DNA from 3 places in the Acidaminococcus sp. genome. Region 1 is predicted to be linked to each of the others. Evidence: predicted binding sites of a transcription regulator. Region 1 holds the regulator's gene; each other region holds the start of a gene.
The links. The regulator HrcA, encoded in region 1, represses chaperone genes, less so after heat shock. The targets are predictions, from matches to a motif close to TGTTAGCACTCNNNTNANNNGAGTGCTAACA.
Positions count from the first base shown of each region.

Region 2: ACZOF8_RS06205 (Hsp20/alpha crystallin family protein) is a predicted target of HrcA. The motif match lies at 5,072-5,102, and genes of this name have one in related genera.
Region 3: groES (co-chaperone GroES) is a predicted target of HrcA. The motif match lies at 6,602-6,632, and genes of this name have one in related genera.

Region 1 is NZ_DBMBXK010000001.1:76,458-85,989, reverse strand. It holds gene ACZOF8_RS00405 (flavodoxin family protein) at 1-522, shown strand, start outside; gene ACZOF8_RS00400 (anion permease) at 647-2,059, shown strand; gene ACZOF8_RS00395 (nicotinate phosphoribosyltransferase) at 2,135-3,595, shown strand; gene hemW (radical SAM family heme chaperone HemW) at 3,616-4,767, shown strand; gene hrcA (heat-inducible transcriptional repressor HrcA) at 4,859-5,899, shown strand; gene grpE (nucleotide exchange factor GrpE) at 5,910-6,527, shown strand; gene dnaK (molecular chaperone DnaK) at 6,580-8,445, shown strand; gene dnaJ (molecular chaperone DnaJ) at 8,468-9,532, shown strand, end outside.
Region 2 is NZ_DBMBXK010000007.1:57,529-67,060, reverse strand. It holds gene fumC (class II fumarate hydratase) at 1-1,294, shown strand, start outside; gene ACZOF8_RS06225 (heat-shock protein Hsp90) at 1,333-1,677, opposite strand; gene ACZOF8_RS06220 (S-layer homology domain-containing protein) at 2,012-3,280, shown strand; gene ACZOF8_RS06215 (TetR/AcrR family transcriptional regulator) at 3,391-4,089, shown strand; gene ACZOF8_RS06210 (C39 family peptidase) at 4,188-5,000, shown strand; gene ACZOF8_RS06205 (Hsp20/alpha crystallin family protein) at 5,264-5,707, shown strand; gene ACZOF8_RS06200 (TetR/AcrR family transcriptional regulator) at 5,990-6,343, shown strand; gene ACZOF8_RS06195 (tryptophan transporter) at 6,454-7,023, shown strand; gene ACZOF8_RS06190 (energy-coupling factor ABC transporter ATP-binding protein) at 7,016-7,879, shown strand; gene ACZOF8_RS06185 (energy-coupling factor ABC transporter ATP-binding protein) at 7,876-8,685, shown strand; gene ACZOF8_RS06180 (energy-coupling factor transporter transmembrane component T) at 8,682-9,350, shown strand.
Region 3 is NZ_DBMBXK010000004.1:90,343-99,874, forward strand. It holds gene ACZOF8_RS03660 (DUF2357 domain-containing protein) at 1-626, shown strand, start outside; gene metG (methionine--tRNA ligase) at 1,016-2,968, shown strand; gene ACZOF8_RS03670 (TatD family hydrolase) at 2,970-3,755, shown strand; gene ACZOF8_RS03675 (resuscitation-promoting factor) at 3,891-4,880, shown strand; gene rnmV (ribonuclease M5) at 4,897-5,442, shown strand; gene rsmA (16S rRNA (adenine(1518)-N(6)/adenine(1519)-N(6))-dimethyltransferase RsmA) at 5,444-6,298, shown strand; gene ACZOF8_RS03690 (cysteine-rich small domain-containing protein) at 6,295-6,555, shown strand; gene groES (co-chaperone GroES) at 6,680-6,970, shown strand; gene groL (chaperonin GroEL) at 7,044-8,675, shown strand; gene tpx (thiol peroxidase) at 9,320-9,532, shown strand, end outside.

The DNA.
Region 1 (9,532 bases):
TCCAATACCCTGCTGCTCTGGAGCCTTGTCCGGAAGCAGCTGGAACCAGCGGCCCAGATCCGGGAAGTGAGCCTCCGGAACGGCACCGTGGTGGACTGCCGGGGCTGCAGCTACGAAGCCTGTCTCCATTTCGGGGAGCAGGGGGACTGTTTCTACGGAGGGGTCATGGTGGAAGAAGGGTACCCGGCCATCCGGGAAAGCGACACCCTGGTCTTTGCCTGTCCCAATTACAACGATGCAGTAAGCGCCAACATCATGGCCTTCTTCAACCGGATGACCGCCCTGTTCCGGACGGACTACCGGGAATTTGCCAAAAAGCGGATCTTCGCCCTGGTGGTCAGCGGCTACAGCGGGGGAGACATTGTGGCGGAACAGGTGATCGACGCCCTGAACTGCAACAAGCACTTCATCCTGCCTCCGCATTTTGCCCTGATGGAAACCGCCAATGACCCGGGGAGCATCCTGCAGAACCAGGGGCTGGAGCAAAGAGTGAAGGAGATGGCCCGGCGGATTGCAGGGTAGAGAGTTTCCCTCTTTTTAAAACAATTTAAATGATGTACAATAAGAAGCTGTAACCGGCTGTTGCGGAACGGCTTCTTTTTGTCTATCTGGCAACGGCCCCTATCCAAGAAAGAAGGCTGACAATGTGACCCTGTTCAAAAAATGGCAACAACTGATTTTCTGCGGGTTCCTGGGCGCCCTGTCCTTCCTGGTGCCTCCTCCGGGAGACCTGGCCCCGGCCGGCTGGCATGTGTTCGGCGTCTTTGCCGCCACCATTGTGGGGCTGATCCTGAAACCTCTGCCCATGGGCGTCATGGCTCTTTTGGGCATGGTGAGCCTTTGTCTCACCCGGGCCCTTACCCTGAAAGAAGCTCTCAGTGGATTCAGCATCCCTACCATCTGGCTGGTGGTAGTGGCCTTCTTTATTTCCCGGGGCATCGTAAAGACCGGGCTGGGGGAACGGATTGCCTATCTGTTTGTGGAACGGTTCGGCAAAAAGCCCCTGTTCCTGGCCTATTCCCTGGTGGCCAGCGACCTGGTGATTGCCCCGGCCATGCCCAGCAACACCGCCCGGGCCGGAGGCATCCTGGCTCCCATTGTCCAGTCCCTGAACGTGACCTTTGGTTCCGACCCCAAAGAAGGGACCCAGAACAAACTGGGGAATTTCCTGGTGCCGGTGGTGTTCCAGTGCGACGTGGTGATTTCCGCCGTGTTCCTTACCTCCATGGCCGCCAACCCCATGGCCGTCAGTTTCGCCAGCGATCTGTTGGGGGTGAACATGACCTGGGGCGGCTGGCTGGCGGCTTCCTGTGTGCCGGCAGTGATTTCCCTGGTGCTGTTCCCGCTGGTGATCTATAAAATGAACCCGCCGGAACTGAAGGAGACTCCGGAGGCTCCGGCTCTGGCCCGGCAGAAGCTGGATGCCATGGGTCCCCTGAAACGGGAAGAAAAAGCCATGGCCGTGATCTTTCTTCTGCTCATCGGTCTCTGGGCCGGGGGCCGGTACATCGGTCTCAGTGAAACTCTCACCGCCCTTTTTGGCCTGTGCCTGCTGCTGTTAGCCAACGTGCTTACCTGGGATGACATCAAAAGTGAAAAAGCCGCCTGGGATACTCTGGTCTGGTTCGCCATCCTGGTGATGATGGCCGGATTTTTGAACACCAAAGGGATGATCCCCTGGTTCAGCAAAGAAATGAGCGCCCTGGTGGCCGGGGACAACGGACTGGTGGCCATGGCCATCCTGGCAGTGGTGTACTTTTATTCCCATTACCTGTTCGCCAGCAGCACCGCCCATGTAAGCGCCATGTACGCCGCCTTCCTCAGCGTCATGGCCAGCGCCGGGGCACCGTCCACCATGGCCGCCTATGTGCTGGCCTGGTTCAGCAGCCTGTTCGGATGTCTCACCCATTACGGCTCCGGCCCGGCTCCCATCTTTTTTGGCGCCGGATATGTGACCCAGAACCGGTGGTGGCAGATCGGCTTCGTCCTGAGCCTGCTGTCCATCCTGATCTGGGGCGGCATCGGCTGTCTGTGGGGGAAGGTCCTGGGAATGTGGTAAAAATTTAATTTTCCGAAAACGGCCAAACTGTGGTACAATGGGTAACAAATACTGTACCTGGAAAGGCGGAGACCCATGAAACAATTTGATGCAAGAAATCTGTCCATGATGTTTGACCTCTATGAAATGACCATGGCCAACGGGTATTTTGAAGACAAGAAACGGGACAGGGACGACTACGTGTCCTTTGATGTATTTTATCGGAACAATCCGGACGGAGGCGGTTTCGCCATTTTTGCCGGTCTGGAACAGGTGCTGGATTACCTGGAAAACATGCACTTTTCCACCGAAGACATTTCCTATCTCCGAAGCCTCCATGTATTCAGCGAACCCTTCCTCCAGTGGCTGGAAACCTACCAGTTCCGGGGAAATGTATATGCCATGCCCGAAGGCAGTGTGATTTATCCTGATGAACCCCTGCTGACGGTGTACGCTCCTCTGGTGGATGCCCAGCTGGTGGAAACCGCTATCCTGTGCGAGATTAACCACCAGTCCCTGATCGCCACCAAGGCCCAGCGGATCGTGAAAGCCGCCCAGGGCCGGGGGGTGTCCGACTTTGGCGCCCGCCGGGCCCACAACATGGACGCCGCCGTATACGGGGCCCGGGCCGCCTATATCGGCGGAGCTGACAGCACGGCCACCGTCCTGGCCGGCCAGATGTTCAACATCCCGGTAAGCGGCACCATGGCCCACAGCTGGGTCATGTACTACGACGACGAATACACCGCTTTCAAGCGGTTCGCGGAAATCTACCCGGACAACGCCATCCTGCTGGTGGATACCTACGATGTACTGGATTCCGGGGTGCCCAACGCCATCCGGGTGGCCAAGGAAGTACTGGAACCCATGGGCAAACGGCTGAAAGGGATCCGGATCGACTCCGGGGACCTGGCCTACCTGTCCAAAAAGGCCCGGAAGATGCTGGACGATGCCGGGCTCACCGATGCCATCATCGTCATGAGCAACTCCCTGGATGAATACACCATCAGCTCCATCCTGGAACAGGGCGGCTGTGTGGATTCCTTCGGGGTGGGGGAACGGCTGATTACCGCCAAGAGCGACCCGGTCTTCGGGGCCGTGTACAAGCTGGTGGCTGTACACAAGGACAAAGCCATCATCCCCAAGATCAAGATCTCCGAAACCTTTGAAAAGATCACCAACCCGGGCCGGAAACGGGCCTGGAGAGTGTATGACAAAACCGGTCATGCCATTGCGGATCTCCTGACCCTCCATGACGAAGATCCCCGGGAAAGTGCCGAATTCCCCTTTGTGGATACCCAGCGGCCCTGGAAGAAGATGGCCTTCAAAGACTGTACCTTCCGGGAACTCCAGGAACTGGTGCTGGAAAAAGGCAAGCGCCTCCACCCGTCCCCGTCCCTGGAAGAAATCCGCCGGTACGTGCGGAAGCAGCTGGACCACGAAATCTGGCCCGAAGAACAGCGCTTCAGCAACCCCCACATGCATTTCCTGGACATGAGTCCCCGGTACTACGCCATGAAGATGGCCCTGCTGGAAGATGTGAAGAAGGGGAAATAAGACGGTCAAAGGAGAATACCATGTCCCATCCCTGGGAATCGTACCAGGCGGTTTATGTGCACATCCCTTTTTGTGTCCATAAATGTGCCTACTGTGATTTTGCTTCGTATCAGATTTACAATGACCATATCATGAACGACTGCGCCCGGCGTCTGGTGGAGGAAATCTCCGCCTGTACGCCGGCTTTGCCGGTTTCGCCCAGGGCTACGGTGTATTTCGGCGGGGGCACCCCCAGTGTGCTGCCTTTGGATGATCTGGCTGCCATTGTTTCCGCCCTGAAGGAACGGGGCTTCTGGCAGCAGCCGGCGGAAGCCACCCTGGAGGCCAATCCGGGGACGGTGGACCTGGAACGGCTCCGGTTTTACCGGTTTTTGGGGTTCGACCGGCTGAGCCTGGGAATCCAGTCCTTCCAGCAGTCTGAACTGGTGTCCATGGGCCGGATCCATACGGCGGAGCAGGCGGAAGAAGCCATTGCCCTGGCCCGGCAGGCCGGGTTCCGGCGGATCAGCGGGGATTTGATCTACGGTTACCCTGGCCAGACAGTGGAATCTGTCCGGGATTCCCTGGAACGGCTGCTGCAAACCGGGGTGGACCATGTGTCCGTCTACGGTCTTACGGTGGAAGAGGGGACCCTTCTGGCCAAACAGATCCGGGAAGGGCAGCTGGCCCTGCCTTCGGAAGAGGAAACCGGTACCATGTACGACCTGCTCATGGAAGAACTGCCCAAAGCCGGGTACCAAAGGTACGAAATCTCCAATTTTGCCCGGCCCGGCCAGGAATCCCGGCACAACCAGGTGTACTGGCACTACGATCCCTATCTGGCCTTCGGCCCTGCTGCCTGCGGGTTCGACGGAAAGAAACGGGAGACCAATCCCTGGAATCTGATGGCCTATCTCCGGGGAGAAGCCCCGGAACAGGAAGAACTGACTCCCACGGAACGGCGGGAAGAGCTGGTGTTCATGAACCTGCGCACCGCCAAGGGACTGTCCCTGGAAGAATTCCGACTGCGGACGGGAGAAGATTTCTTCCATATATATAAAGAAGGGTTCGCCCATTGCCAGAACCGGGGCTGGATCACCCGGGAAGGGGACCGTATCCGCCTTACGGAACAGGGGATGCGGTACGGAAATCTGGCCTTTGAAGAATTTTTGCAAAAAGGCAAATATTTTTAGGGAAAGTATTGACAATTTGACTAAAGAGGTGTATCTTTACACTTAGATGTTAGCACTCCAATTATTAGAGTGCTAACAATCCAGAAGAGAGATGATTACAGTGCTGAGTGACCGCAAGAAAAAAATTCTTCAACTGATCATTGAAGACTATATCGAAACGGCGGAGCCTGTAGGATCTCGCAGCATCGCCAGGAAGTACAATCTGGGGATCAGCCCGGCAACCATCCGGAACGAAATGTCCGACCTGGAACTGCTGGGTTATCTGGAGCAGCCCCATACTTCGGCGGGCCGTGTCCCGTCGGCGGCTGCCTATCGGTACTATGTGGATTCCATTGCCAAACCCGATGCCCTGGCGCCCAACGATGTGGCGCTGATCAACAGCTGGTTCCGGGAACGGGTCCACAGCATCGACGATATCTTCCAGTCCACCGCCAAGATCCTGTCACGGATGAGCAAGAACGTGTCCGTGGTGCTGGCCAACAAGGACAGCGAAAGCGTATTTTCCTATCTTCGCTTCCTGCCCCTGAACGAGCACCAGGCCATCCTGTGCATTGTGGCCAACGACGGGCGGATGGACAACAGTGTGATCCAGATCCCGGCGGGCATGAGCCGCCTGGAAATGGACACCCTGGCCCAGAGAGTCACCAACAAGCTCCATGGGATGAAGCTGAACGATATCACAGACCAGATCCTGAAAGACGTCCGGGATGCCCTGGCTGGGGACAAAGCCCTGTATGCTTCTCTGATCCAGGTGGTCAGACAGATGCGGAGCGGCCAGTCGGAGAACAAGATGTACCTGGGCGGCACCAAACAGCTGCTCAGCCAGCCGGAATTCAAGGATCCGGAACGGATCCGGGAGCTGCTGAGCGTGCTGGAGGAAGAGCAGATGCTGAAAGACATGCTGATGGCCGACAAGGACTCCGGTCTCAAGGTAACCATCGGCAGCGAGAACAAATTTTCCGGCATCCAGGACTGCAGCATGATCCAGGCCACCTACCGTCTCAACGGACAGGTGGTGGGGACCCTGGCGGTCCTGGGACCGACCCGTATGGAATACCGGAAGGTGATTTCCGTCATGGATTACCTTCACAACTACCTGCGGGTGGTCATGAATAAAATGGATGAAAAGTAGGGGAGGACCAATGGAAAAGGACCAGCAGAAGAACCCGGAAACCGTGAAGGCAGAGGGTGCGGAAGCGGCCCAGGCCCAGACTGCGGCGGAAGAAACCGCAGAACAGGCCAAGGCAGCGGAAGCAGCCCAGGCTGACACCAAAGATGAAAAAGCAGCAGAACCCGATCCCAGGGACGAAAAGATCGCCCAACAGGAACAGCAGATCGCTGACCTGCAGAACCGGCTCCTGCGGCTCCAGGCAGATTTTGACAACTTCCGGAAACGGAACAACGAAGAACGGGAACGTCTGGGCCGGTATGTAACCGGACAGGTGGCCCGGGAATTTTTGAAGGTGCTGGACAATTTCGAACGGGCGGAAGCCAGTCTGGAAACCAGCAAAGACGGAGCGGCCATCCAAAAAGGCATGGAAATGATCCACAAGCAGTTTGAAAAGGCACTCCAGACCCTGCACATCGAAGAGATCCCGGCGGAAGGCAAGCCTTTCGACCCTCAGATCCATGAAGCCGTGATGCAGGGCAGCAACCCGGATCTGCCGGATGAAAGCATCGACCTGGTCCTGGAAAAGGGCTACAAGATCGGTGACGACGTAATCCGTCATTCCAAGGTGCGGGTTGTCCGCAACGATTGAAAACAACGTTTTGAACGATTGATAATTCCAGAGTGTACAGGAGGAATTCATTATGTCTAAGATTATTGGTATTGACTTAGGGACCACCAACTCCGTAGTCGCTGTGATGGAAGGCGGCGAACCTACGGTTATTACCACCCAGGAAGGCGGCCGGCTGACTCCTTCCGTGGTTGGCTTTACGAAAAACGGGGAAAGACTGGTAGGCCAGCTGGCCAAACGCCAGGCTGTATCCAACCCGGAACGGACTATCAGCTCCATCAAACGGCACATGGGCACCAAATACACGGTGACCATTGACGACAAGGATTATACTCCGGAACAGATTTCCGCCATGATCCTGGAAAAGATGAAGGGCGATGCAGAACGGTATCTGGGTGAAAAAGTCACCGAAGCCGTCATCACCGTACCGGCTTACTTCAACGACAGCCAGCGTCAAGCCACCAAGGATGCAGGCCGGATCGCCGGGCTGGATGTAAAACGGATCATCAACGAACCCACGGCTGCAGCTCTGGCTTACGGCATCGATAAATCCGACGACCACACCATCCTGGTTTACGACCTGGGCGGCGGCACCTTCGATGTGTCCATCCTGGAACTGGGCGACGGGGTGTTCGAAGTGAAATCCACCAACGGGGATACCCATCTGGGCGGCGATGACTTCGATAAACGGATCATGGACTGGATGTGCGATGAATTCAAGAAACAGAACGGCATCGATCTGACCGGGGACAAGATGGCCATGCAGCGGATCCGTGAAGCTGCTGAAAAAGCCAAGATCGAACTGTCCAACATGCTGACCACCAATATCAACCTGCCGTTCATTTCCGCAGGCCCCAACGGCCCTGTGCATATGGACATGGATCTGACCCGGGCCAAATTCGATGAAATGACCAGCGACCTGGTTGACCGGACCCTCGTGTGCGTCAACAAGGCCCTCAGCGATGCCAACATGACCCCGAAAGACATCAACAAGGTCCTGCTGGTAGGCGGCTCTTCCCGTATCCCTGCGGTGCAGGAAGCCATTAAACGGACCATGGGCCAGGAACCGGCTCACGGGGTGAACCCGGATGAATGTGTGGCCATGGGTGCTGCCATCCAGGCCGGCGTGCTGGCAGGGGATGTGAAAGACGTCCTGCTGCTGGATGTAACGCCTCTGTCCCTGGGTATCGAAACCATGGGCGGCGTAATGACCAAGATCATTGACCGGAACACCACCATTCCTACTTCCAAGAAACAGATTTTCTCCACGGCCACCGACAACCAGCCCTCTGTGGATATCCACGTACTCCAGGGCGAACGGGAAATGGCTGCGGACAACAAGACCCTGGGCCGTTTTGAACTGTCCGGCATTCCGGCAGCTCCCCGGGGAGTGCCTCAGATCGAAGTGGCCTTCGATATCGATGCCAACGGTATCGTAAACGTAAGCGCCAAGGATCTGGGTACCGGCAAGGAACAGAAGATCACCATTACCTCTTCCGGCAGCCTGAGCAAGGAAGAAGTGGACAAGATGGTGAAGGAAGCCCAGGCCAACGAAGCCGCCGACAAGAAGCGGAAGGAAGCCGTAGAAGCCAAGAACCAGGCAGATACCCTGATCTACCAGGCTGAAAAGACCGTGAAGGACATGAACGGCAAAGGCCATGACGACCTGATCAAGAAGGTCCAGGACGCCATCGCCGCCCTGAAAGAAACCATGAAAGGCGACGATACCGACAAGATCAAAGCCGATACCGAAGCCCTGCAGAAACCTCTGTATGAACTGAGCGCTGAACTGTACAAGCAGAACCAGGGCGCTGCCCAGGGTGCTGCCGGTGCCAATGCCAACACCAACGCCGGTGCAGGCGCCAACGGAGGGACCGAAAGCAAGAAAGCCGACGACGATGTAGTGGATGCGGAAGTCGTTGACGACGACAAGAAATAAGCTTTCCTAGAGGGAGATACGGATGGCAGAGAAGAGAGACTACTATGAAGTGCTGGGCGTTTCCAAAAACGCCACAGCCGATGAGCTGAAAAAGGCCTACCACAAACTGGCCCGGAAGTATCACCCCGACCTGAACAAAGACAATCCGGAAGCAGCGGACAAATTCAAAGAGGCCAACGAAGCCTACAGTGTCCTCAGCGACCCCCAGAAGAGAGCGGCCTATGACCAGTACGGCCATGCCGCTTTCCAGAACGGAGGAGGACCCGGCGCTGGTGCCGGCAACCCCTTCGGCGGCGGGTTCCAGGGCTTTGGAGGTTTCGGCGGCGGAGAAGGCATGGACGACATCTTCAACATGTTCTTTGGAGGTGCCGGACGGGGCGGTTCCGGCCGGCGGGCCGACAATGGCCCCCGGCAGGGGTCCGACCTGCGGATGGACCTGCAGATCACCTTTGAAGAGGCCGCTTTTGGCACGGAGAAGAAAATCCGCCTGAACCGGGAAGAGGAATGTGAAACCTGTCACGGTTCCGGGGCGGCTCCCGGCAGCACGCCGGAAACCTGTCCGGACTGCCATGGTACAGGGGAGATCCGGGTTACCCAGAATTCTCTCTTTGGCCAGGTGGTCAACGTCCGGACCTGTCCCAAATGTCATGGTACCGGGAAGATTGTCACCAATCCCTGCAAGGACTGCCATGGCACAGGCCGGGTGAAGAAGAAACGGATGCTGACGGTGAAGATCCCTGCCGGCGTGGACAATGGTTCCCGCCTGCGGGTGGCCGGCGAAGGGGAAGCCGGGCTCCGGGGCGGACGTCCCGGGGACCTGTACGTATACCTGTACGTGAAGCCCCACAAGTTCTTTGAACGGGACGGCACCACCGTAACCTGCGAAGTGCCCATCAACATCGTCCAGGCTACCCTGGGGGCGGAGATCGAGGTGCCCACCCTGTACGGCCAGGTGAAGGTGAAGATCCCGGAAGGGACCCAGCCCAACAAGATCCTGCGTCTCAAAGGGAAAGGGATCGTATCCCTGCGGTCGGGTCAGAAGGGCGACCAGATGGTCCGGATCAAAGTGGTGATCCCCACCGGGCTC
Region 2 (9,532 bases), on a different contig from region 1:
GTCGGAACGGAGCTTTGAAAACTTCAAGATCGGTACGGAAAAAATGCCTCTGGAAGTGATCCGGGCCTTTGCCTATCTGAAGAAAAGCGCAGCCCAGGCCAATGAGGCTCTGGACAAACTGGACAAGAAACGCTGCCAGACCATCGGGAAGGTCTGCGACGAGATCCTCAAGGGCAAACTGGACGAAAACTTCCCGCTGGCGGTATGGCAGACCGGCAGCGGCACCCAGAGCAACATGAACGTCAACGAAGTGATCGCCCACCGGGGCAATGAACTGGCCGGGGAAGCCCTACTCCATCCCAACGACCATGTGAACATGTCCCAGAGCTCCAACGACACCTTCCCCACCGCCATGCACATTGCTGCTGTCTGGGAACTGGAAAAACACCTGCTGCCGGCCCTGGATGAGCTGGTGGCTGCTTTCAAAAAGCTGGAAAAGGAAAATAAAGGCATTGTGACCACCGGCCGGACCCATCTCCAGGATGCAGTGCCTGTGGCTTTCTCCCAGGAAATCTCCGGCTGGCGGACCATGCTGGAACGGAACCGGCAGGAAATCAAAGCCGCGGAAAAAGGGCTGCTGGAACTGGCCCTGGGGGGCACGGCCGTAGGTACCGGCCTCAATGCCCCCAAAGGCTTTGACAAAAAGGTGGCGGGCTTTATTGCCAAGAACACCGGGTTCCCCTTTGTGACAGCCCCCAACAAATTCCATGCTCTCACCAGCCTGGACGATATGGTCTTTGCTCACGGGGCCCTGAAGGCTCTGGCCGCCAACCTGATGAAAATGGCCAACGATGTGCGCTGGCTGGCTTCCGGCCCCCGGGACGGACTGGGAGAGATTACCATCCCTGCCAACGAACCGGGTTCCTCCATTATGCCCGGGAAGGTGAACCCCACCCAGTGCGAAGCGGTGACCATGGTGGCGGTGCAGGTCATGGGCAACGATGCGGCCATCGGCTTTGCCGCTTCCCAGGGGAACTTCCAGCTGAACGTGTTCCTGCCGGTGACCATCTACAACTTCCTTCAGTCCGTACGGCTCCTGGGAGATGTAATGGAATCCTTCCGGAAGAACTGTGTGGTGGGCATTAAGGCCAACAAGGAAAAAATGGCCCACAACCTGCACAATTCCCTGATGCTGGTGACGGCCCTGAGCCCCTATATCGGCTACGACAAATGTGCCCAGGTGGCCAAACTGGCCTTCAAGGACAACATTTCCCTGAAAGAAGCCGTCCTGAAACTGGGCTTTATGGAAGAAAAAGAATTCGACAAAGTGTTCCATCCGGAGAAGATGGTATAAAAAAGGAGCTGTTGCACATGCAACAGCTCCTTTTTATTTTATTCCCCCAACATCTCCAGAATCTTCGCTCCGGCGGTGCAGGCGGGGCAGAAGCAGTACTTGCCTCCTTCTGCCTTTACTTTCTGGCCCTGGGCCAGCAGCTGGGCAGCGGTTTCGGCTCCGAAGGCCTTTTTGGCGTCTTCCGAAGCAAAGAAGGGCAGCACCTGGTCGATGGTGCACACATCTTCCTTCAAAGCGGCCCGGAGCAGGGCCGTCAGGTTGGCCTGGGCGGCGGTGCCCTCAGCGGCCAGCCATTGTTCCGCCAGATCTTTCAGACCGCTGTACACGCTGGGGGCTGCGGCCAGATTCTTTACTTCAGCAACCAGTTCTTCATGATTTGCCATGGGAATCATCCTTCCTGTAATAAGATTAATTACATCATACCCTCTTTTCTCCAAAACTGCAAGCGTCTCTTTTCCATCGATATTGTGATAAAAATGAAAAGTTCGTGAAATATACACTTGTAAAAAAGAAGGCTTTGGGAACACAAGGCGTTTTCCGGGACGGGAGAAAGTTTCCTCTGGTATAGTGAAGACGTGGAAAACTACCACAGATCCTGGAACGAAGAGAAGCGCAGGATTGCCGGCACCTGTAGAGGAAACAAGGCCACTCGCACAGAACCCGGGAAGCAGGCGAACCCCTTCCGGACAGGAAATTACCAGAAGGAGGATTTTTATCATGAAAAAAAACTTAGTGTGTGCTCTGGCTATGGCTATGGGCATCAGCGCCACGGCATTTGCCGCCAACCCGTTCTCTGATCTGCCTGCAGGCCACTGGGCTTATGGAGCTGTAGCAAAACTGGCTGCTGCCGGTGTGGTGGACGGATATCCTGATGGCACCTTCAAAGGTGACAAAACCATGACCCGGTATGAAATGGCACAGATTGTAGCCAAAGCTCTGGCCAAAGGAGCCATCGGTGCCGATGACAAGCTGGTCAGCGAATTCGCTGATGAACTGGACAACCTGGGTGTCCGGGTGGCCAAACTGGAAAAGAACGCCGACAATGTGAAGATCACCGGGAACGTCCGGCTGAGCTATGATCACAGCTCCGGCGGTGCCGTAAACAAATGGCAGGCTGCCAAAGCCGGCCGTGACAACGACGACGCCCGGCTCCGTACCCGTCTGTTCCTCACCGGCGAAGTCAACGACAACTGGCATTACGTATCCATGCTGGAAAACAACCAGCACTTCATCGGCCAGAACGAATCCGGTGACGATGACACGGAATTCCAGAGAGCTTACCTGACCGGGAACATCGGGGTGGTAAACCTGACCGGCGGCCGGTTCCAGGACTTCATCGCTGACGGGAACATCTACGATAGCCGTGTGGATGCCATCAAAGCCGATGTGAAGATTGGCCAGGCCTACATCACCGGGGTCTGGGGCAAAATGGCCAACAAGAGCGAATACAGCTGGAGCGATTCCAACAACGATTCCGTGGCCGACAAATACTGGAGGGCGGAAGTAGGCGGCCGTTGGGGCAACCTGAACATGGCAGCCAACTACGTCCGGGCAGACGATGTAACCGCCATGGGCATGGGCAAAGATGATGACTCCATCTGGACGGTCGGTGCCGACTACACCGCAGGCAAGTTCAAATTCGGGGCCATGTACCTGAACGGGGACAATGATCACCTGGATGACATGGGTAAAGATGACGACGGGGTCGTTGCCTGGCTGCAATACGGCGGCGCCACCGCTTCCAAACCCGGCAGCTGGGGCCTGTTCACCAAATACTATGATCAGGCGGCCACCACTACCATTGCTCATACCATGAACGGCCGGTATGATGTGTTCCCGGAAGAAGGGTTCAAGGGCTGGCACTTCGGCGGCAACGTAACCTTGGCCAAGAACATGGTGGCCCAGGTGGAATACTTCGACCTGAAAGGCAAGGACAGCGACGAACATGCACGGACCCTGTGGTCTCAGATGGTCGTAACCTTCTAATCAGCAACCAACACGAGAGGACTGCATACTGGCGGCAGTCCTCTTGTTTTTTTAGCCGGAAGGGATTTGGTATAATGGAAACAGAAGCTGCGGCAAAGGAGGATGTTCTGATGGGAAGACGGAAAAAGGAAGAAAAACTGCTGGAAGAAAAGGATGAGGCCCTGCACCGGAAGATCCGCCACCGGGCCAAGGAGATGTTCCTGGAACTGGGATATGTGCGGACCACCCTGCCCAAACTGGCGGAATCCCTGGGGATTCCCCAGCGGCAGATCAGTCTCTGGTACCGGACCAAGGAAGAACTGTTGGATGACCTGGCTGCCCAGCTGATGGAACGGACCCGGGATTATATCTGCCACACCTTCCTGCCAGATGAGGCTTTCCCCGAATCCTGGACCCGGGAGGAAATGGCCCTGTACCGGTATGTGATGCTGCTGGGGATGGAAATGGAGGTACTGGACACCAACACCATGCTGTGGAGTTTCTGGAAGACTGCCTACTGTATCCCCCATCTGCTCGAACGAGTGGTGGCCCGCCATTACCGGTATGTGACCAGACTGTTTTCCGTCCGGATGTCCAGTCAGTTCAGCTACGAAAAGATGCTGCTGGTGTGTTCCGGACTGGGAGGCTATGTGATGGCCCACGGGTTCCGGAAGCCCTACCACTGGGACCGGATCCGCCGGACCTTCCTGACCCATTCCCTACGGATCTTCGGGATTTCTTCCGGGACCATCCAGAAAATGCTGGACCGGCTGGAGGAGCAGCGGCCCCTGCTGGAGGAAATCAGCGGGAAAATCCTGGGGAGCTTATAGGCATTCCGGCGGAAATCTTTTATAATAGGGAGAAGAAATACGGATGCCCGAGGGCCCTTTCCGGAAAAAGGGCCGGGCCGTGAAAGGAACGGATGGATATGAAACTTTTCCCAAAACTGACTTCTGCTGTGCTGGCCGGCCTGCTGGCCGCCGGCTTCTCTCTGCCGGTGCTGGCGGCCAACCGGAACTTCAGCGATGACATGAAATTCCAGGAACCGGCGAAAATCACCCAGGACCAGGGGGCTGCTTCCATAGAGCGGAAACTGGATCACAAAAAGACCATTTATTACACTCACCCGGACTTCTACCATATGCATTCCAAAGGGTCCCTGGTGCTGCTGCCGGCTTTCAAGACCATCCAGCAGTCCAGTGAATGGTCCTGCGGACCGGCGGCAGCCCTGATGGTGCTCCGATGGTATGACCGGCAGAAGGACTGGACGGAACAGAAGCTGGCGGATCTGCGCCATCCCCTGAAGGACGTGAATGTCCCTGGTTTCCCGGACGGCTATCCGGGCACCACCCTGGAACAGATGAAGGACATGTTCCAGAAGGTGGGAGGGTTCGACCTGGTGACCACGGAAGACTATGCAAAGGCCGGGAAGACCTTCGGACCGGAAGACATCAAGGCCACCCTGAAGGCCGGAAAGCCCATCCTGGCAGGATGGATCGACTGGGGCGGCCACTGGCAGGTAATCATCGGCTATGATGACATGGGCACCGCCGACACCCAGGACGATGTGCTGATCGTGGCGGATCCCTACGACACCACGGACCATAACCAGGACGGCTACGGCATCTACCCGGCCGCCCGGTTCTTCTCCACCTTCGACATGTACGGCCAGTTCCCGGAAAAAGAGGGAGGGAACCACAATCTGTTCCTGATCGCCTCTCCGGCCCGGGTGAAGCTGTGATTTTTTAGAGGGGCTGCTGCACATGCAACAGCCCCATTCCTCTCCTCTAAAAAGTCAAAAAAACTTTGACTTTTTAGCACTCAACGCTTGACAGTGCTAACAACCTGTGCTATTATAATACCAGAACGAAGGAAAGACCACAGAGAAGGGTTCCCAAGAGAACCTGGAACGTAGGACGGGCCCCTGAGGGGCCGCAGGAATCCAGCCTTTCGGTAGTTCCAAAAGCTGACCTTCAAGGCCAAGATTGAATGGAGGAATGGCTTATGTTACTGCCTAGCGTTTTCAATGACAATGTGTTCGATGATCTCATGAATGACTTTGATGATGTGTTTACGGCCAGAAATCCTCTGTACGGGAAACACTCCAGAAATATGATGAAGACCGATGTGCGGGATGTGGGCGACCACTATGAACTGGACATTGACCTGCCGGGGTTCAAGAAGGATGAAATCCATGCACAGCTGGAAAACGGATATCTGACCATCAGTGCCAGCAAGGGTGTGGACAAGGATGAAAAAGACAAGAAAGGCCAGTATATCCGCCGTGAACGGACCTTTGGCCAGTGCGCCCGGAGCTTCTATGTAGGCGAAGGGGTCACCGAGGCTGATGTGAAGGCCAAGTACGAAAACGGTATCCTGGAACTGAGCATCCCCAAAAAGGAACCCCAGAAGGTGGACAACAAGAAATATATCGCCATCGAAGGATAACGAGGGCGGGAGACTCCGTGGAAAGTCGGAGCTCCATAGAGAAAAAGGACTGCTGCTTGAGCGGCAGTCCTTTTTTTGTGCAACAAATGTATGACTGTATAGTCGGAAACAGACTGTTTAGTCATGGCTCAAGTGCAAGAAGTTACAGGATTTTCGAGGGATACTTGTGGCAGAAAAATGAAAACAATGAATTTTTTCGCTATTGATTGATGAAGTTTTTGCCCCGTGATACACTAAAATCATACCGCAAAATATTGCAGGAAGAATGGAGTCACAGGATTTATGGGCAGAAATCGAAAACAACCGTTGGCAGACGTTACTCCACAGGACCTGACCGGCCGGGAACGGGTCCTGAAAAGTGCAGCCAGACTGCTGCTGGATGTAGGCTACCAGCGGATGACTCTCAGCCGGATCAGTGAGGAATCCGGAGTGGGAGGGCTGGAGATCCGCCGCTGGTACAAAACCAAGGACGAAATCCTGGCGGCTTTGACGGAGCAGCTGAAACGGCTGATCCTGACCCAGGCCCTGGAGATTTTCGGGGTGCCGGAGAAAAAGATCGAACTGCTCCTGGTGGAACTGGAAACCCAAAAAGAGAAAATGCTGGAAATCGGGCAGCAGCTGTTTGAAGAGCTGTGAGACCGTTGAAGGGGTTGTTGCTTAGGCAACAGCCCCTTTTTCCTTGACATCCTCCCCCAGTCCCCATAAACTATATTCTATACTGTATTGTAGCAAAGGAGCATCGCAGCATGGAAAAACCGATTCCGGAACTGATTACGGTGGAAGCAGCCCGTGATACCCATCGCTGGGTGGCCATGACGGCCCTGCTGCTGGCCATTGGGGTCATCCTCCATACCATCAGCCCCAACGTGGGCGGGGTCACCCCCAACTGGACCATCGCCATGTATTCCATTACCATCTGTCTGACGAAGCCAGGGCCCACCCGGGCTTTGGGCATCGGCTTTGTGGCCGGGCTCACCCTGATCCCTTCGTCCAAATCCGCCTTCCCGCTGGGGAACATTGCCAGTGAACTGTGCGGGGCCCTTACCGCCTGTATCCTGGTGAAGGCCTTCGCCCTGGCCCACCTGGAACAGCTGAAGGTGAAGCCTTTTATTGTAGGGTTCCTGGCCACTTCCGTCAGCGGCAGTGTGTTCACCTACATCCTGAAACTGGTGCTGGGGCTGCCCCTTGCCGTGTGGACTCATGCCATGCTGCCGGTGGTGCTCACCGTAGGGGTCCTGAACGGTGTGGTCACCCAGGTGCTCTACGGCCCGGTACGGAAGATTTTCTTTGCTACGGAGGGGAAACACCATGTGTGAAACAGCCATCCGGATTTCTGATTTTTATTTTGCCTATCTGAACAGTGACCTGGTGCTGAAAGACATCAACCTGGACATCCAGAAAGGCAGCTTCACCGCCATTGCCGGGCCCAGCGGCGCCGGCAAGACCACCCTGTGCAAGGCCATGACCGGCATCGTCCCCCATTATTACGGGGGCCGGTACCACGGCAGGGTGGAAGTGCTGGGAGAAGACCTGAAGGGCCGGAAGATCTCCGAAATCGCCATGCGGGTGGGGATCATGATGGACGACTACGAAAGCCAGATGGTGTCTCTGACTGCCGGGGAAGAAATCGCCTTCGGCCTGCTGAACCACGGGTTCTCCCCGGAAGAGGTGGATGCCCGGGTGAGCCAGGCCCTGGAGGATGTAGGGCTTCCCGGCCGGGAAAACTACCAGCTGGACGAACTGTCCGGAGGCCAGCGGCAGCGGCTGCTCCTGGCATCCGTGCTGGCCTGCCGTCCGGAAGTGCTGATCCTGGATGAACCGGTGTCCGCCCTGGATCCTGACGGGGCCCGGTCCCTGTATGCCCTGCTGTACAAGATTTACCGGCAGCATCAGATGACCGTAGTGGTGGTGGAACATGACCTGAACTACCTGCTGCCCTATATGACGGACCTGGTGCTCATCAGCCAGGGAGAGGCCCGGGTCCAGGGACCCTTTGCCGAAGCCGCCCGGAACGCCTTCGCCCAGGAGGACCTGCGGGAGAACCTGCCGGAACTGTGGCAGGTGAAACTGGGCCTGGAAGAAAAGTACCAGGTGAAGCTGGGAGACTGGAGAACGGAAGAAGAAGCAGAAAAGGAACTGCTCCAGAAATTTCAGGGAGGCGCCAAGGAATGATTGAAGCAAAAGCAGTGAACTTTGCCTACCGGAGAGGCATACCTGTGCTCCAGGACATCAGCTGCCAAGTGGAAGACGGGGAAGCGGTGGCTCTCCTGGGCCACAACGGCAGCGGCAAGACCACCCTCAGCCGGCTGTTCATGGCCCTGAACCATCCCCGGAGCGGCCAGGTGCTGGTGGACGGAGTGGATATTGCCGGCTACGAACCGGCGGACCTGGCGGACAAGGTGGGGTATGTGTTCCAGAATCCAGACCTCCAGCTGCTGGGGGATACGGTATATGATGAAGTGGCCTACGGCCTCCAGAACCGGAAAATGCCCAAAGAGGCCCTGGACCGGCAGGTCCGGGATGCGGTGGAAGCCATGGGGCTGACCCCCTGCCTGGACCAGTATCCCCGGGGGCTTTCCTTCGGCCAGAAACGGCGGCTGGGGGTGGCAGTGGCGCTGGCTCTCCAGCCCCGGACTTTGATCTTGGACGAAATCACCAACGGTCAGGACGAACAGGAAAAACAGCATATGATGGACTACCTGGCCAAACTCCAGAAAGAAAAACACATGACCCTGATCCTGATCACCCATGATATGGAAATCGCCCGGAAATTCACCACCCATGCCCTGGTGCTCCACGACGGCCAGCTGGTGTATGACGGGAAGACCGGCAATCTGTTCGACGGAAAGCGGCCCATTGAGGAATGGGGTCTGAAGCAGCCGGTGCTGTCCCGGCTGGGAGCCCTGTTCGGGGTCCAGGCGGACAGTCCGGAAGATCTGTGCAGCAAGATCCAGCCGAAAGAAGGTGCCAAAGCATGAAGATCACAGCCTTTACCAAACTGATCCTGGTGCTGGCGGTCACCGCCTGGGTGTTCCTGCTGCCGGTGCCGGCGGTGGCCACCCTGCTGGTGCTGGAACTGGTGATCCTGCTGTATATCAAACGGGACCGGATGACCATGGCGGCCATCGGCACCCTTACCGTGTTCACCGGCATGATGGTGCTGCTCCAGCTGCTGTTCGGTTCTCCCTTGTATGTGGCCCTCACCGGGGGCCTGCGGATGTTCGTCATGACCACCGCCTTTCTGTGCCTTCTGGCCTCCACCCGGATCCAGGACATTGCCCAGGCTCTGGTGGAAAAATTCCATATGCCCTATGAATACGCCTTTATGCTCACTACGGCTCTCCGGTTCGTGCCGGACTTCCTGTCCGATTCCGCCATTACCCTGGACGCCCAGTCCTGCCGGGGCTATTCCAACCGGGGGAACGCCTTCAAACGGCTTTACGCCTATCTGGCGGTGGTAAAACCCCTGGTCATGCGGGCGGTAGCCAAATCCGACACCCTGGCCCTGTCCATGGAACTGAAAGGTTTCGGTCCCAACACCTATAAAAACCGCCGTCCCATGAAGCTGCATCTGGGGGATTATGTGACGCTGGTGATCGTTATTATCCTGAGCACCTATCCGATCTGGGTGAAGCATATTTAAGGCTGACGCATAACCCAGGCGCGGAATATGCACCCATCTACTTTGTCAGCAGCGGATTTTGACTGTGGCATGTACGTCCTTGTACTATGCCCCAGCCAAAATCCACTGCTTTCGCGTATCTAGGCACATCTTCCGCGCCTGGCGTGAAACCAGGCCCATCTGCTTTGTCAGGAGGGATTTGG
Region 3 (9,532 bases), on a different contig from region 1:
TGGCCCGGCTGCTCCAGGGGCTCCGGCAGGAAGGGTTTGTACTGGAGGAATGCCGCCGGAAGGTGTACACCCTGGGCAGCCGGAACCTGTACGACCATTCCGGGTACCAGAACGTGTACCGGCTGGAGCGGGGGGACGAGGAACTGACCCTGTTCTTCCAGCCGGTGCTCACGGACCAGCCGGAACAGGGCCCGGGGGCCATCCACCTGTACCGGAACACCACCTACGCCTTCAAGCCCCTGGAAGAGGGCCATTATTACACCCCGGATTACCTGCTCCGGTGGAAGCAGGGGAACCGGGAGAACTACCTGATCCTGGACGCCAAGTACAGCTACCGGAAAAAAGTCCTCCAGGAACTGATGCCGGAAATGAGCTACAAATACCTGCTGTCTCTCAGCCCGGTGCCCTATGAAGAAAAGGGACAGCCGGTGGAAGTGGCGGTACGGGGCCTGGAGATCCTCTACGGCCTTACCCACGGAGAACAGCAGCTGGAAAGCTTCTACAACTGCCAGCTGCCGGTCAAAGAGATCCGCCCCGCCGCCAACGTGATTCCCTTCTCCGAAGAAGTGACCGAAGAAAACCAGCAGGAGAACATCCGGGAGCTGCTCCGGGAAGTGAGGGGATAAGGGCCGGTCAACGGTCAGCAGCCGAAGGAGACCATTTGCCGGGGGCAAATGGTTTTGAACGTATAAAACTGGAGGCCACGGAAGGGCGGGCCTTCGGCACGCCCCTACAGCGTTGGAATCGGGAGTCGACAACAACGGTCAGGGAAACGGAATTCCCCGACAACCCCGTTTCCTTGTCTCTGTGGAGATCCCTTGACCCCAACGGCGTAGGGGCTTGCCGGAGGCGAGCCCGTCCCGGCCGCGTTTGGCTTCCACCGGCCGCTGACCATTGACCGCTGACAAAAAGGGGCTGTTGCTCTTGCAACAGCCCCTTTTCCGTGCATCTCCCGCCCATTTGTGATATGATAATATACTAGAGCATTATTTTTATTTGACAAAGGGGAATGACCATGACGAAACCTGCTTTTTATATTACGACGCCCATTTACTATCCCAGCGCCGACCTGCACATTGGACATGCCTACTGCACCACCATTGCCGACACCATCGCCCGGTACAAACGGGCCAACGGCTTTGATGTCCAGTTCATCACCGGCAGTGACGAACACGGGCTGAAGATCCAGCGGAAGGCGGAATCCTTCGGGGTAAAGCCCATTGAATACACCGACAAGATCGTGGCGGACTTCAAGAAGCTGTGGGAGATGCTGGGGGTCAGCTACACCTCCTTCGTCCGCACTTCCAGCCCGGAACACGAAAAGACCGTCCAGACCCTGCTCCAGAAGGTGTGGGAACAGGGGGACATCTACAAAAAAGACTACGAAGGCCTGTACTGCGTGCCCTGCGAATCTTTCTGGACCGAACACCAGGTGGAGGAAGCCGGGGGCGTGTGCCCGGACTGCGGCCGTCCTGTGGAAAAGATGAAGGAATCCAGCTATTTCTTCCGGATGTCCAAATATGCGGACCGGATCCTGGAATACATCGAGACCCATCCGGATTTCATCCAGCCTGTTTCCCGCCGGAACGAAATGATCAACTTCATCAAACAGGGACTGGAAGACCTGTGCATCAGCCGGAGCAGCTTCGACTGGGGCATCCAGGTGCCCTTTGACCCCAAACATGTGGTGTACGTGTGGTTCGACGCCCTGCTGGCCTACTTCACCGGCATCGGTTTCGGTCAGGACATGGACAAATTCAACCGGTTCTGGCCGGCGGACCTCCACCTGGTGGGGAAGGAAATCGTCCGGTTCCATACCATTATCTGGCCGGCCATGCTGATGGCCATGGGCTTCGACCTGCCCAAGGAAGTGTACGGCCACGGCTGGCTGGTGGTAGACGGGGACAAAATGTCCAAGTCCAAGGGCAATGTGGTGGATCCGGTGCAGCCCATCAAAGAATTCGGCGCTGACGCCGTCCGGTATTTCCTGCTCCGGGAAATCAACTTGGGCAGCGACGGGAACTATTCCCGGAAGGGCCTGATCAAACGGTTCAACTCCGACCTGGCCAACGACCTGGGGAACCTCCAGTACCGGACCGTTTCCATGATTGACAAATACCACGGGGGCATCGTCCACAAGACCGTGGTGGACAGCGAAACCGATGAGAAGTTCCGCAGCCTGGCCGCCGAAACCCTGAAGAACTACCGGGCCGCCATGGACAGATACGCCCTCAACGACGGGATCAAGGCCATCTGGGCCTATGTGGGGGCCGCCAACAAGTACATCGACGAAACCACCCCCTGGATCCTGGCCAAGGATCCCGCCCAGGCCAAACGGCTGGAAGCGGTGATGTACAACCTGGCAGACGCGGTCCGGAACATCGCCATCCTGATCTCCTCCATGATGCCCTTCACCGCACCCAAGATCTTCGCCCAGCTGGGCCTGGAGACTCCGGAACAGTTCGACCTGAACGACGTGGCCTGGGGCAACTTCCCTGACGGCACCAAGGTGGCCAAGGGCCAGCCCATCTTCCCCCGGATCGAAGAAGAGGAAGAAGACAAGGCTCCGGAACCCAAAAAGGAAGCCAAACCGGCCAAAAAGGACAAGAAGGCGGAGAAAAAGGCTGAAGGGGTCGTGACCCCGGACCAGTGCACCATCGAAGACTTCGGCAAACTGGACCTGCGGGTGGGCACCATCCAGAAAGCGGAAAAAATGCCCAACGCGGACAAGCTGCTGAAGATCGCAGTGAAGGTGGGGGACGAAGTCCGGACCATCGTTTCCGGCATCGCTCCCTATTACAAGGAAGAAGAACTGACGGGCAAGAACGTGATCGTCATCGCCAACCTGAAGCCGGCCAAACTCCGTGGCGTGGAATCCCGGGGGATGCTGCTGGCCGCGTCTGACGGCCAGGGGAACCTGAAACTGGCGGAAGTGCCGGGGATCGCCTCCGGCAGCAAGGTGAAATAACATGCATAAGCTTCCTTTGTTCGATACCCACGCCCATGTGGACGTGGAGGATTTTGACGAAGACAGGGAAGAGCTGCTCCGTTCCATCGGAGAGACCATGGCCGGGATCATTGATCCCGGCTGTGACATTCCCAGCTCCCAAACGGCCCTTGCCCTGGCCCACCAGTACCCCTTTGTGTGGGCGGCAGTGGGGATCCATCCGGAAGAGATCAGCCACAGCAGCCTGGAGGACCTGAAACAGATCGAAGCCTGGTGCGCCGATCCCCGGGTGGTGGCCATCGGGGAGATCGGTCTGGATTACTACAACGATGAACATTCCCCCCACGGCCTGCAGCAGGAATTTCTGATCCGCCAGCTGGACCTGGCCCGGAAAACCGGCCTGCCGGTGATCATCCACGACCGGGATTCCCATGAGGACGTGCTCCGGATCATCCGGGAAGAAGGCAAAGGCGTCCGGGGGGTGCTCCACTGCTTTTCCGGGGACTGGGCCATGGCGGAAGAGGCCCTGGCCCTGGGCTGGTACCTGGGGTTCGGGGGCACCAGCACCTTCAAGAACGACCGGGGGGTAAGATCCATCCTGGCCCGGGTGCCGGAAGACCGGATCCTGTTCGAGACCGATTCCCCCTACATGGCCCCTGTGCCCTACCGGGGAAAGCGGAACAACCCTCTGTACACCGCCATTGTGGCAGAGCGGGCGGCGGAACTCCGGGGGACCACACCGGAAAAAATCATGGAAAGTTCAACAAATAATGCGAAAAAGCTGTTTTTCCGTCTCACAAACCAGTAAAACAGCTGTACAGTCTACAAAAACGTCACAAATTACACCTGTCAGAGTGCATAATTTTAGTACCTGGTACTAATTTAATTTTGACAGGAATCGCCTCCTTATGGTATGATGCAAGCACTTTAAGGAGGCGAAACTTTGCGAAAATCACAACCTTTTAAGCGTCCCTACAAGTGGATTGTTGTCTGCCTGCTGCTGGCTGCCAGCGTGAACCTGGTGGGCTTTGCGGCCCAGCCCAAAACCGTGAGCATCAAAGTGGACGGACAGACCATAACCCTGCAGACCAGAGCCCTGACCGTTCAGGGAGCCCTGGAAGAAGCCGGTGTTGTTCTTCAGAAAGCCGACGGATATGAACTGGTCGGCGAAGAGGAAAAACTCAATGATGGAGCTACCATCGAAGTGACCCGGGCCATGCCCGTGAAAGTTTGGAAAGCAGGAAGAACCACCGAATACACCATCGGACGCAAAACCGTGCGAGACGTATTGAATGCCGTGGGAGTGGATTACAAAGGATTCCAGGTCTATCCGGGACTGGACACGGAAGTGACCCCGGACATGACCATCCACATTATTTCTCCCACCAATAAACTGACCACCGAAACCCGGGACATCCCCTATGAAGTGGAGATGCGGAACAATGACAACCTGCCCCGGGGCCGGCAGAATGTGATCTCCCCCGGCCAAAACGGGCAGGAAAAGGTCACCTACCGGGAAATCAAGGTGGGCAGCGAAACCGTAAGACAGGAGCTGAACCGGGAAGTGCTCTCGGAACCGGTCCCTGAAATCGTGGAAGTGGGTACGGGGAACAACCTGAATATGATCGAAACCTCCCGTGGTTTCGTCCGTTACCGCTCTGCCCGGACGGTGGAAGCATCCGCCTACACCATGGCAGAAGGCAGCGGCACAGGGCTCACCTCCACCGGCGTAGTCCCCTATCATGGGGTGGTGGCCGTGGATCCGGACGTGATCCCCTACGGCACTCGAATGTACATCCCCGGCTACGGCTTTGCTGTGGCAGCGGACTGCGGCGGCGCCATCAACGGCAATACCATCGACCTGTTCATGGAAGATTATGGCGATGCCATTTCCTGGGGCCGGCGGGATGTGACTGTGTATTTCTTGGAGTAAAAGACAGGAGAAAATCGTGCTGAAAGAAGTGCTGGTAGTAGAAGGCAAGATGGACACCGTGGCGGTGAAGAAGGCAGTGGATGCTGAGACCATCGAGACCGGGGGATTCACCCTGGCGCCCCATACCCTGGCCCTGATCGAAGCAGCCTACAGGAAACGGGGGATCATCATCATGACCGATCCCGACGGCGCGGGAGAGCGGATCCGGAAATTCTTGACGGAGCGCTTCCCCAAAGCCGGACAGGCTTTTGTGCCCAAGGCGGAGGCCCTGGCCCATCATGATGTGGGCATTGAACAGGCCCAGCCGGAGGCCATCCGGAAAGCCCTGTCCAAGGTCCGTTTCCAGGAAATGGAGCCCCGAAAGGAATTTTCCTCTCGGGACTTGTTTGTTTCCGGGCTGTCAGGGTCTCCGGAGGCGGTGGCCCGGCGGGACAGACTGGGAGCCATCCTGGGCATCGGCTACGGGAATGCCAAGCAGATGGTCCATCGGCTGAACAATTACGGAGTGACCCGGGAGGAATTCCAGGCCGCTCTGGCGGAAATCGACGGGGAAGGGAAATGACATGCTGCATCCAGTGATCGCCAGCCGGGACGTGACCCGGTACATCCTCGATACTTTTGGCCTCCGGGCCAAGAAGAAGTTCGGACAGAACTTTTTGATCAATGAACAGGTGGTCTGGGGGATCGCCCGGGAAGCCCAGGTGGGCCCCGGAGACCTGGTGCTGGAAATCGGCCCGGGAATCGGTACCCTGACCCAGGCCCTGGCGGAGACCGGGGCCCAGGTGAAAAGCGTGGAGATCGACCGGACCCTGCTGCCCGTCCTGGCCAAAACCCTGGAAGGGTATGACAATGTGGAAATCGTCCCCGGGGACGTGCTGAAGGTGGACCTGGGGGAAGTGACGGAGCACCGGCCCTTTACGGTGGCCGCCAACCTGCCCTATTACATCACCACCCCCATCATCTTCGCCCTTTTGGAAGAGGATCTGCCCCTCCAGAGGCTGGTGGTGATGGTCCAGAAGGAAGTGGCGGAGCGGATGATCGCTGCTCCGGGAGGGAAGGATTACGGCCCTCTGTCCCTGGCTCTCCAGTATTATTCCCAGCCCCGGCTGGCCATCCCGGTGCCCGCCCGGGACTTTATGCCCGCCCCCAAGGTGGATTCCATGGTGGTGGTCTGCGACAAACGGGAGCACCCGGCGGTGGATGTTCCGGCGAAGCTGTTCTTCCGGGTGGTGAAGGCGGCCTTTTCCCAGCGGCGGAAAATGCTCAGCAACTGCCTGAAGACCCTGGGCATCACCCCGGACCAGGTGAAGGAACTGCTGGATGGGGCCGGCATCGACGGGAAGCGGAGAGGGGAATCCCTTTCCATGGACGAATTCGGCAGCCTGGCCCAGGCCTACGGGAAGCTGCTGGAACCATGAGCTGCCGGTACAAGTTCTTTGCCCACCGGCAGTGCGAATTCTTTCCCTGCCACAAAGGGGCGGACCCGGACCGGTTCAACTGCCTGTTCTGCTACTGCCCCCTGTACCTGGTGCCGGACTGCGGCGGGGATTTCACCCGGCTGGGAGATGGGAACAAAGACTGCAGCCGCTGCCTTTTGCCCCACGACCCGGACCGGTACGACCAGGTGGTCCGGACCCTGCAGAAAAAAGTTTTCAAGCCTTTTGACAAAAAATAGTCAAAGGGCTTGATTTTTTTTGGAAACATGCTATTATAGATACTGTAGTTAGCACTCCAGTGAAATGAGTGCTAATAAAAATGCAAACAACCCATTGCTCATAGAATGAAAGGGGATACGTAAGATGTTAAAACCTTTGGATGATCATGTTGTAGTTGAACCCATTGTACAAGAAGAAAAAACCAGCAGCGGCATTTACCTGCCGGATACTGCTCACAAAGACAAACCCCAGACCGGCAAAGTGGTTGCCGTAGGCACCGGCCGTCTCCTGGAAAACGGCACCCGGGTCCCTTCTGAAGTGAAGGCAGGGGATGTGGTGGTATTCGCCAAATACTCCGGCAGTGATGTAACCCTGGACGGGAAAGACTACATCATCCTGAGAGACAGCGATATCCTGGCGGTTGTGGAAGACTGAAAGCTTTCCTCCGTCCCGTATCTGGTAGAAAATACCAAACCGTACATTATCTGGAATTAAGGAGTCGATCAATATGGCTAAACTGATTAAATTTGATGAAGATGCCCGCCGTGGCTTGGAACGGGGTGTCAATGCCCTGGCTGATGCCGTAAAGGTAACCCTGGGGCCCAAAGGCCGGAACGTTGTACTGGAAAAGAAATTCGGTTCTCCCACCATCACCAACGATGGGGTAACCATTGCCAAGGATATTGAACTGGAAGATCCGTTCGAAAACATGGGCGCCGCCCTGGTCCGTGAAGTGGCCACCAAGACCAACGACATCGCCGGCGACGGTACCACCACTGCTACGGTGCTGGCCCAGTCCATCGTCCATGAAGGGATGAAGAACGTGGTGGCCGGTGCCAACCCCATGGTCCTGAAGAAAGGGATCAAGAAAGCCACCGATGCCCTGGTTGACGAACTGAAGAAGAGCGCCAAGGCTGTCAGCACCAAGGAAGAAAAGGCACAGGTTGCCTCCATTTCCGCCGGTGATGAAGAAATCGGCGGGCTGATCGCCGATGCCATGGAAAAAGTGGGCAACGACGGCGTAATCACCGTGGAAGAATCCAAGACCATGGACACCTCCCTGGAAACCGTAAAAGGCATGCAGTTCGACCGTGGGTACATCTCCCCTTACATGGTAACGGATCCTGACAAGATGGAAGCCGTTATGAGCAACCCGTACGTATTCATTACGGACCGGAAGATTACCCTGATCAACGACATTATGCCCGTACTGGAAAAGGTTGTACAACAGGGCCGTGAACTGCTGATCATCGCTGAAGACGTGGAAGGGGAAGCCCTGGCTACCCTGGTTGTGAACCGTCTGCGTGGCACCTTCAAGGCTGTGGCTGTAAAGGCTCCTGGCTTCGGTGACCGCCGGAAGGCCATGCTCCAGGATATCGCCACCCTCACCGGTGCTACGGTCATCAGTGAAGAAGTGGGCCGGAAACTGGACAGCGCTACCCTGGCTGACCTGGGTACTGCCGGTCAGGTACGGGTAACCAAGGACATGACCACCATCGTTGACGGCGGCGGCGACAAACAGGCTGTGGCTGACCGGATTGCCTCCATCAAGGCCCAGATCCCTGCCACCACCTCTCAGTTCGACAAGGAAAAACTCCAGGAACGCTTGGCCAAACTGTCCGGCGGCGTAGCTGTGATCAAGGTTGGTGCTGCTACCGAAACCGAACTGAAAGACAAGAAACTCCGTATCGAAGATGCCCTGAACGCCACCCGTGCTGCTGTGGCTGAAGGCATTGTGGCCGGCGGCGGCACCGCTCTGCTGCAGGTACAGCCGGTTCTGGACGAACTGGAAGCCAAGGCTGACGGTGATGAAAAGACCGGTATCGATATTGTAAGACGGGCCATTGAAGCACCGGTACGGCAAATCGCCAACAACGCCGGCCTGGAAGGCGCCGTCATCGTGGAAGCTGTGAAGAAGGCTGCCAAAGGCACCGGCTTCAACGCTGCCACCGAAGAATATGTGGATATGATCAAAGCCGGTATCGTGGATCCCTGCAAAGTAACCCGCAGTGCTCTCCAGAACGCCGCTTCCATCGCTTCCATGATCCTGACCACGGAAGCCGTAGTAGCCGACAAACCGGCTGAAAAAGGCGCCGCAGCAGCCCCTGCCATGGGCGCTGGGATGCCTGGAATGATGTGAGATCAGACCTGAACAGGCACAACGAAATCCCCCTGGGAAACCAGGGGGATTTTTTGCGCCTAATGTCAAAGGAGACCATTTGCCGGGGGCAAATGGTTTTGAAGGGAAACGCAGCCCGTTGGGCTGCTAACCCACCACCATTGCGCAGGCGCAACGGTCCCCCGCCCTTGCAAAGGGCGGATAACAAGTACACGGGCTTCGCCCTTGTACTCAAATAAGCAATGGGTCCATGGACCCAGCCTATATCCGCCCTTTGCAAGGGCGTAAGCAGGGAGCATCCGCTTCAGCGGATAGCGAGGTCGCTTATGCCGTAGCTGGGGACCAGCCGCAAGGCTGGTGGTGGGTTAGGCGCCGCAATACCCGGCGCCGTCCTCCTTCCTGCACCGGCCCTTGGGGGACCTGGTCCCAACGACCGGAGAAGACTCCCAGACCCCAACGCCGTAGGGGCTCGCCGTAGGCAAGCCCGACCCGGCCGCCCAAGGGGCTGTGTCCCCTGGCAAGGGGGGAAGGACCCGGGGCAGCGGGTAGGGGGTTCTTTCCACCAATCTTTTACAAAATTCTATTTACGAATCATTCTTAAAATGCTATACTATATCTATACCAACAAACTATCCATTCTGATCATATAGAGGAGGAATTTCAATATGGAAAAACGTACCGTAACCTTTGCCGGCGACCCTGTGGCCCTGGTGGGGCCGGAAGTGAAAGTGGGCCAGCAGGCTCCTGATTTCAAACTCATCGACAACAAACTGGGGGAAAAGACCCTGAAGGATTATGAAGGGAAGATCAAAGTGATCTCCGTGGTGCCTTCCCTGGATACCGGGGTCTGCGACGCCCAGACCCGCTGGTTCAATCAG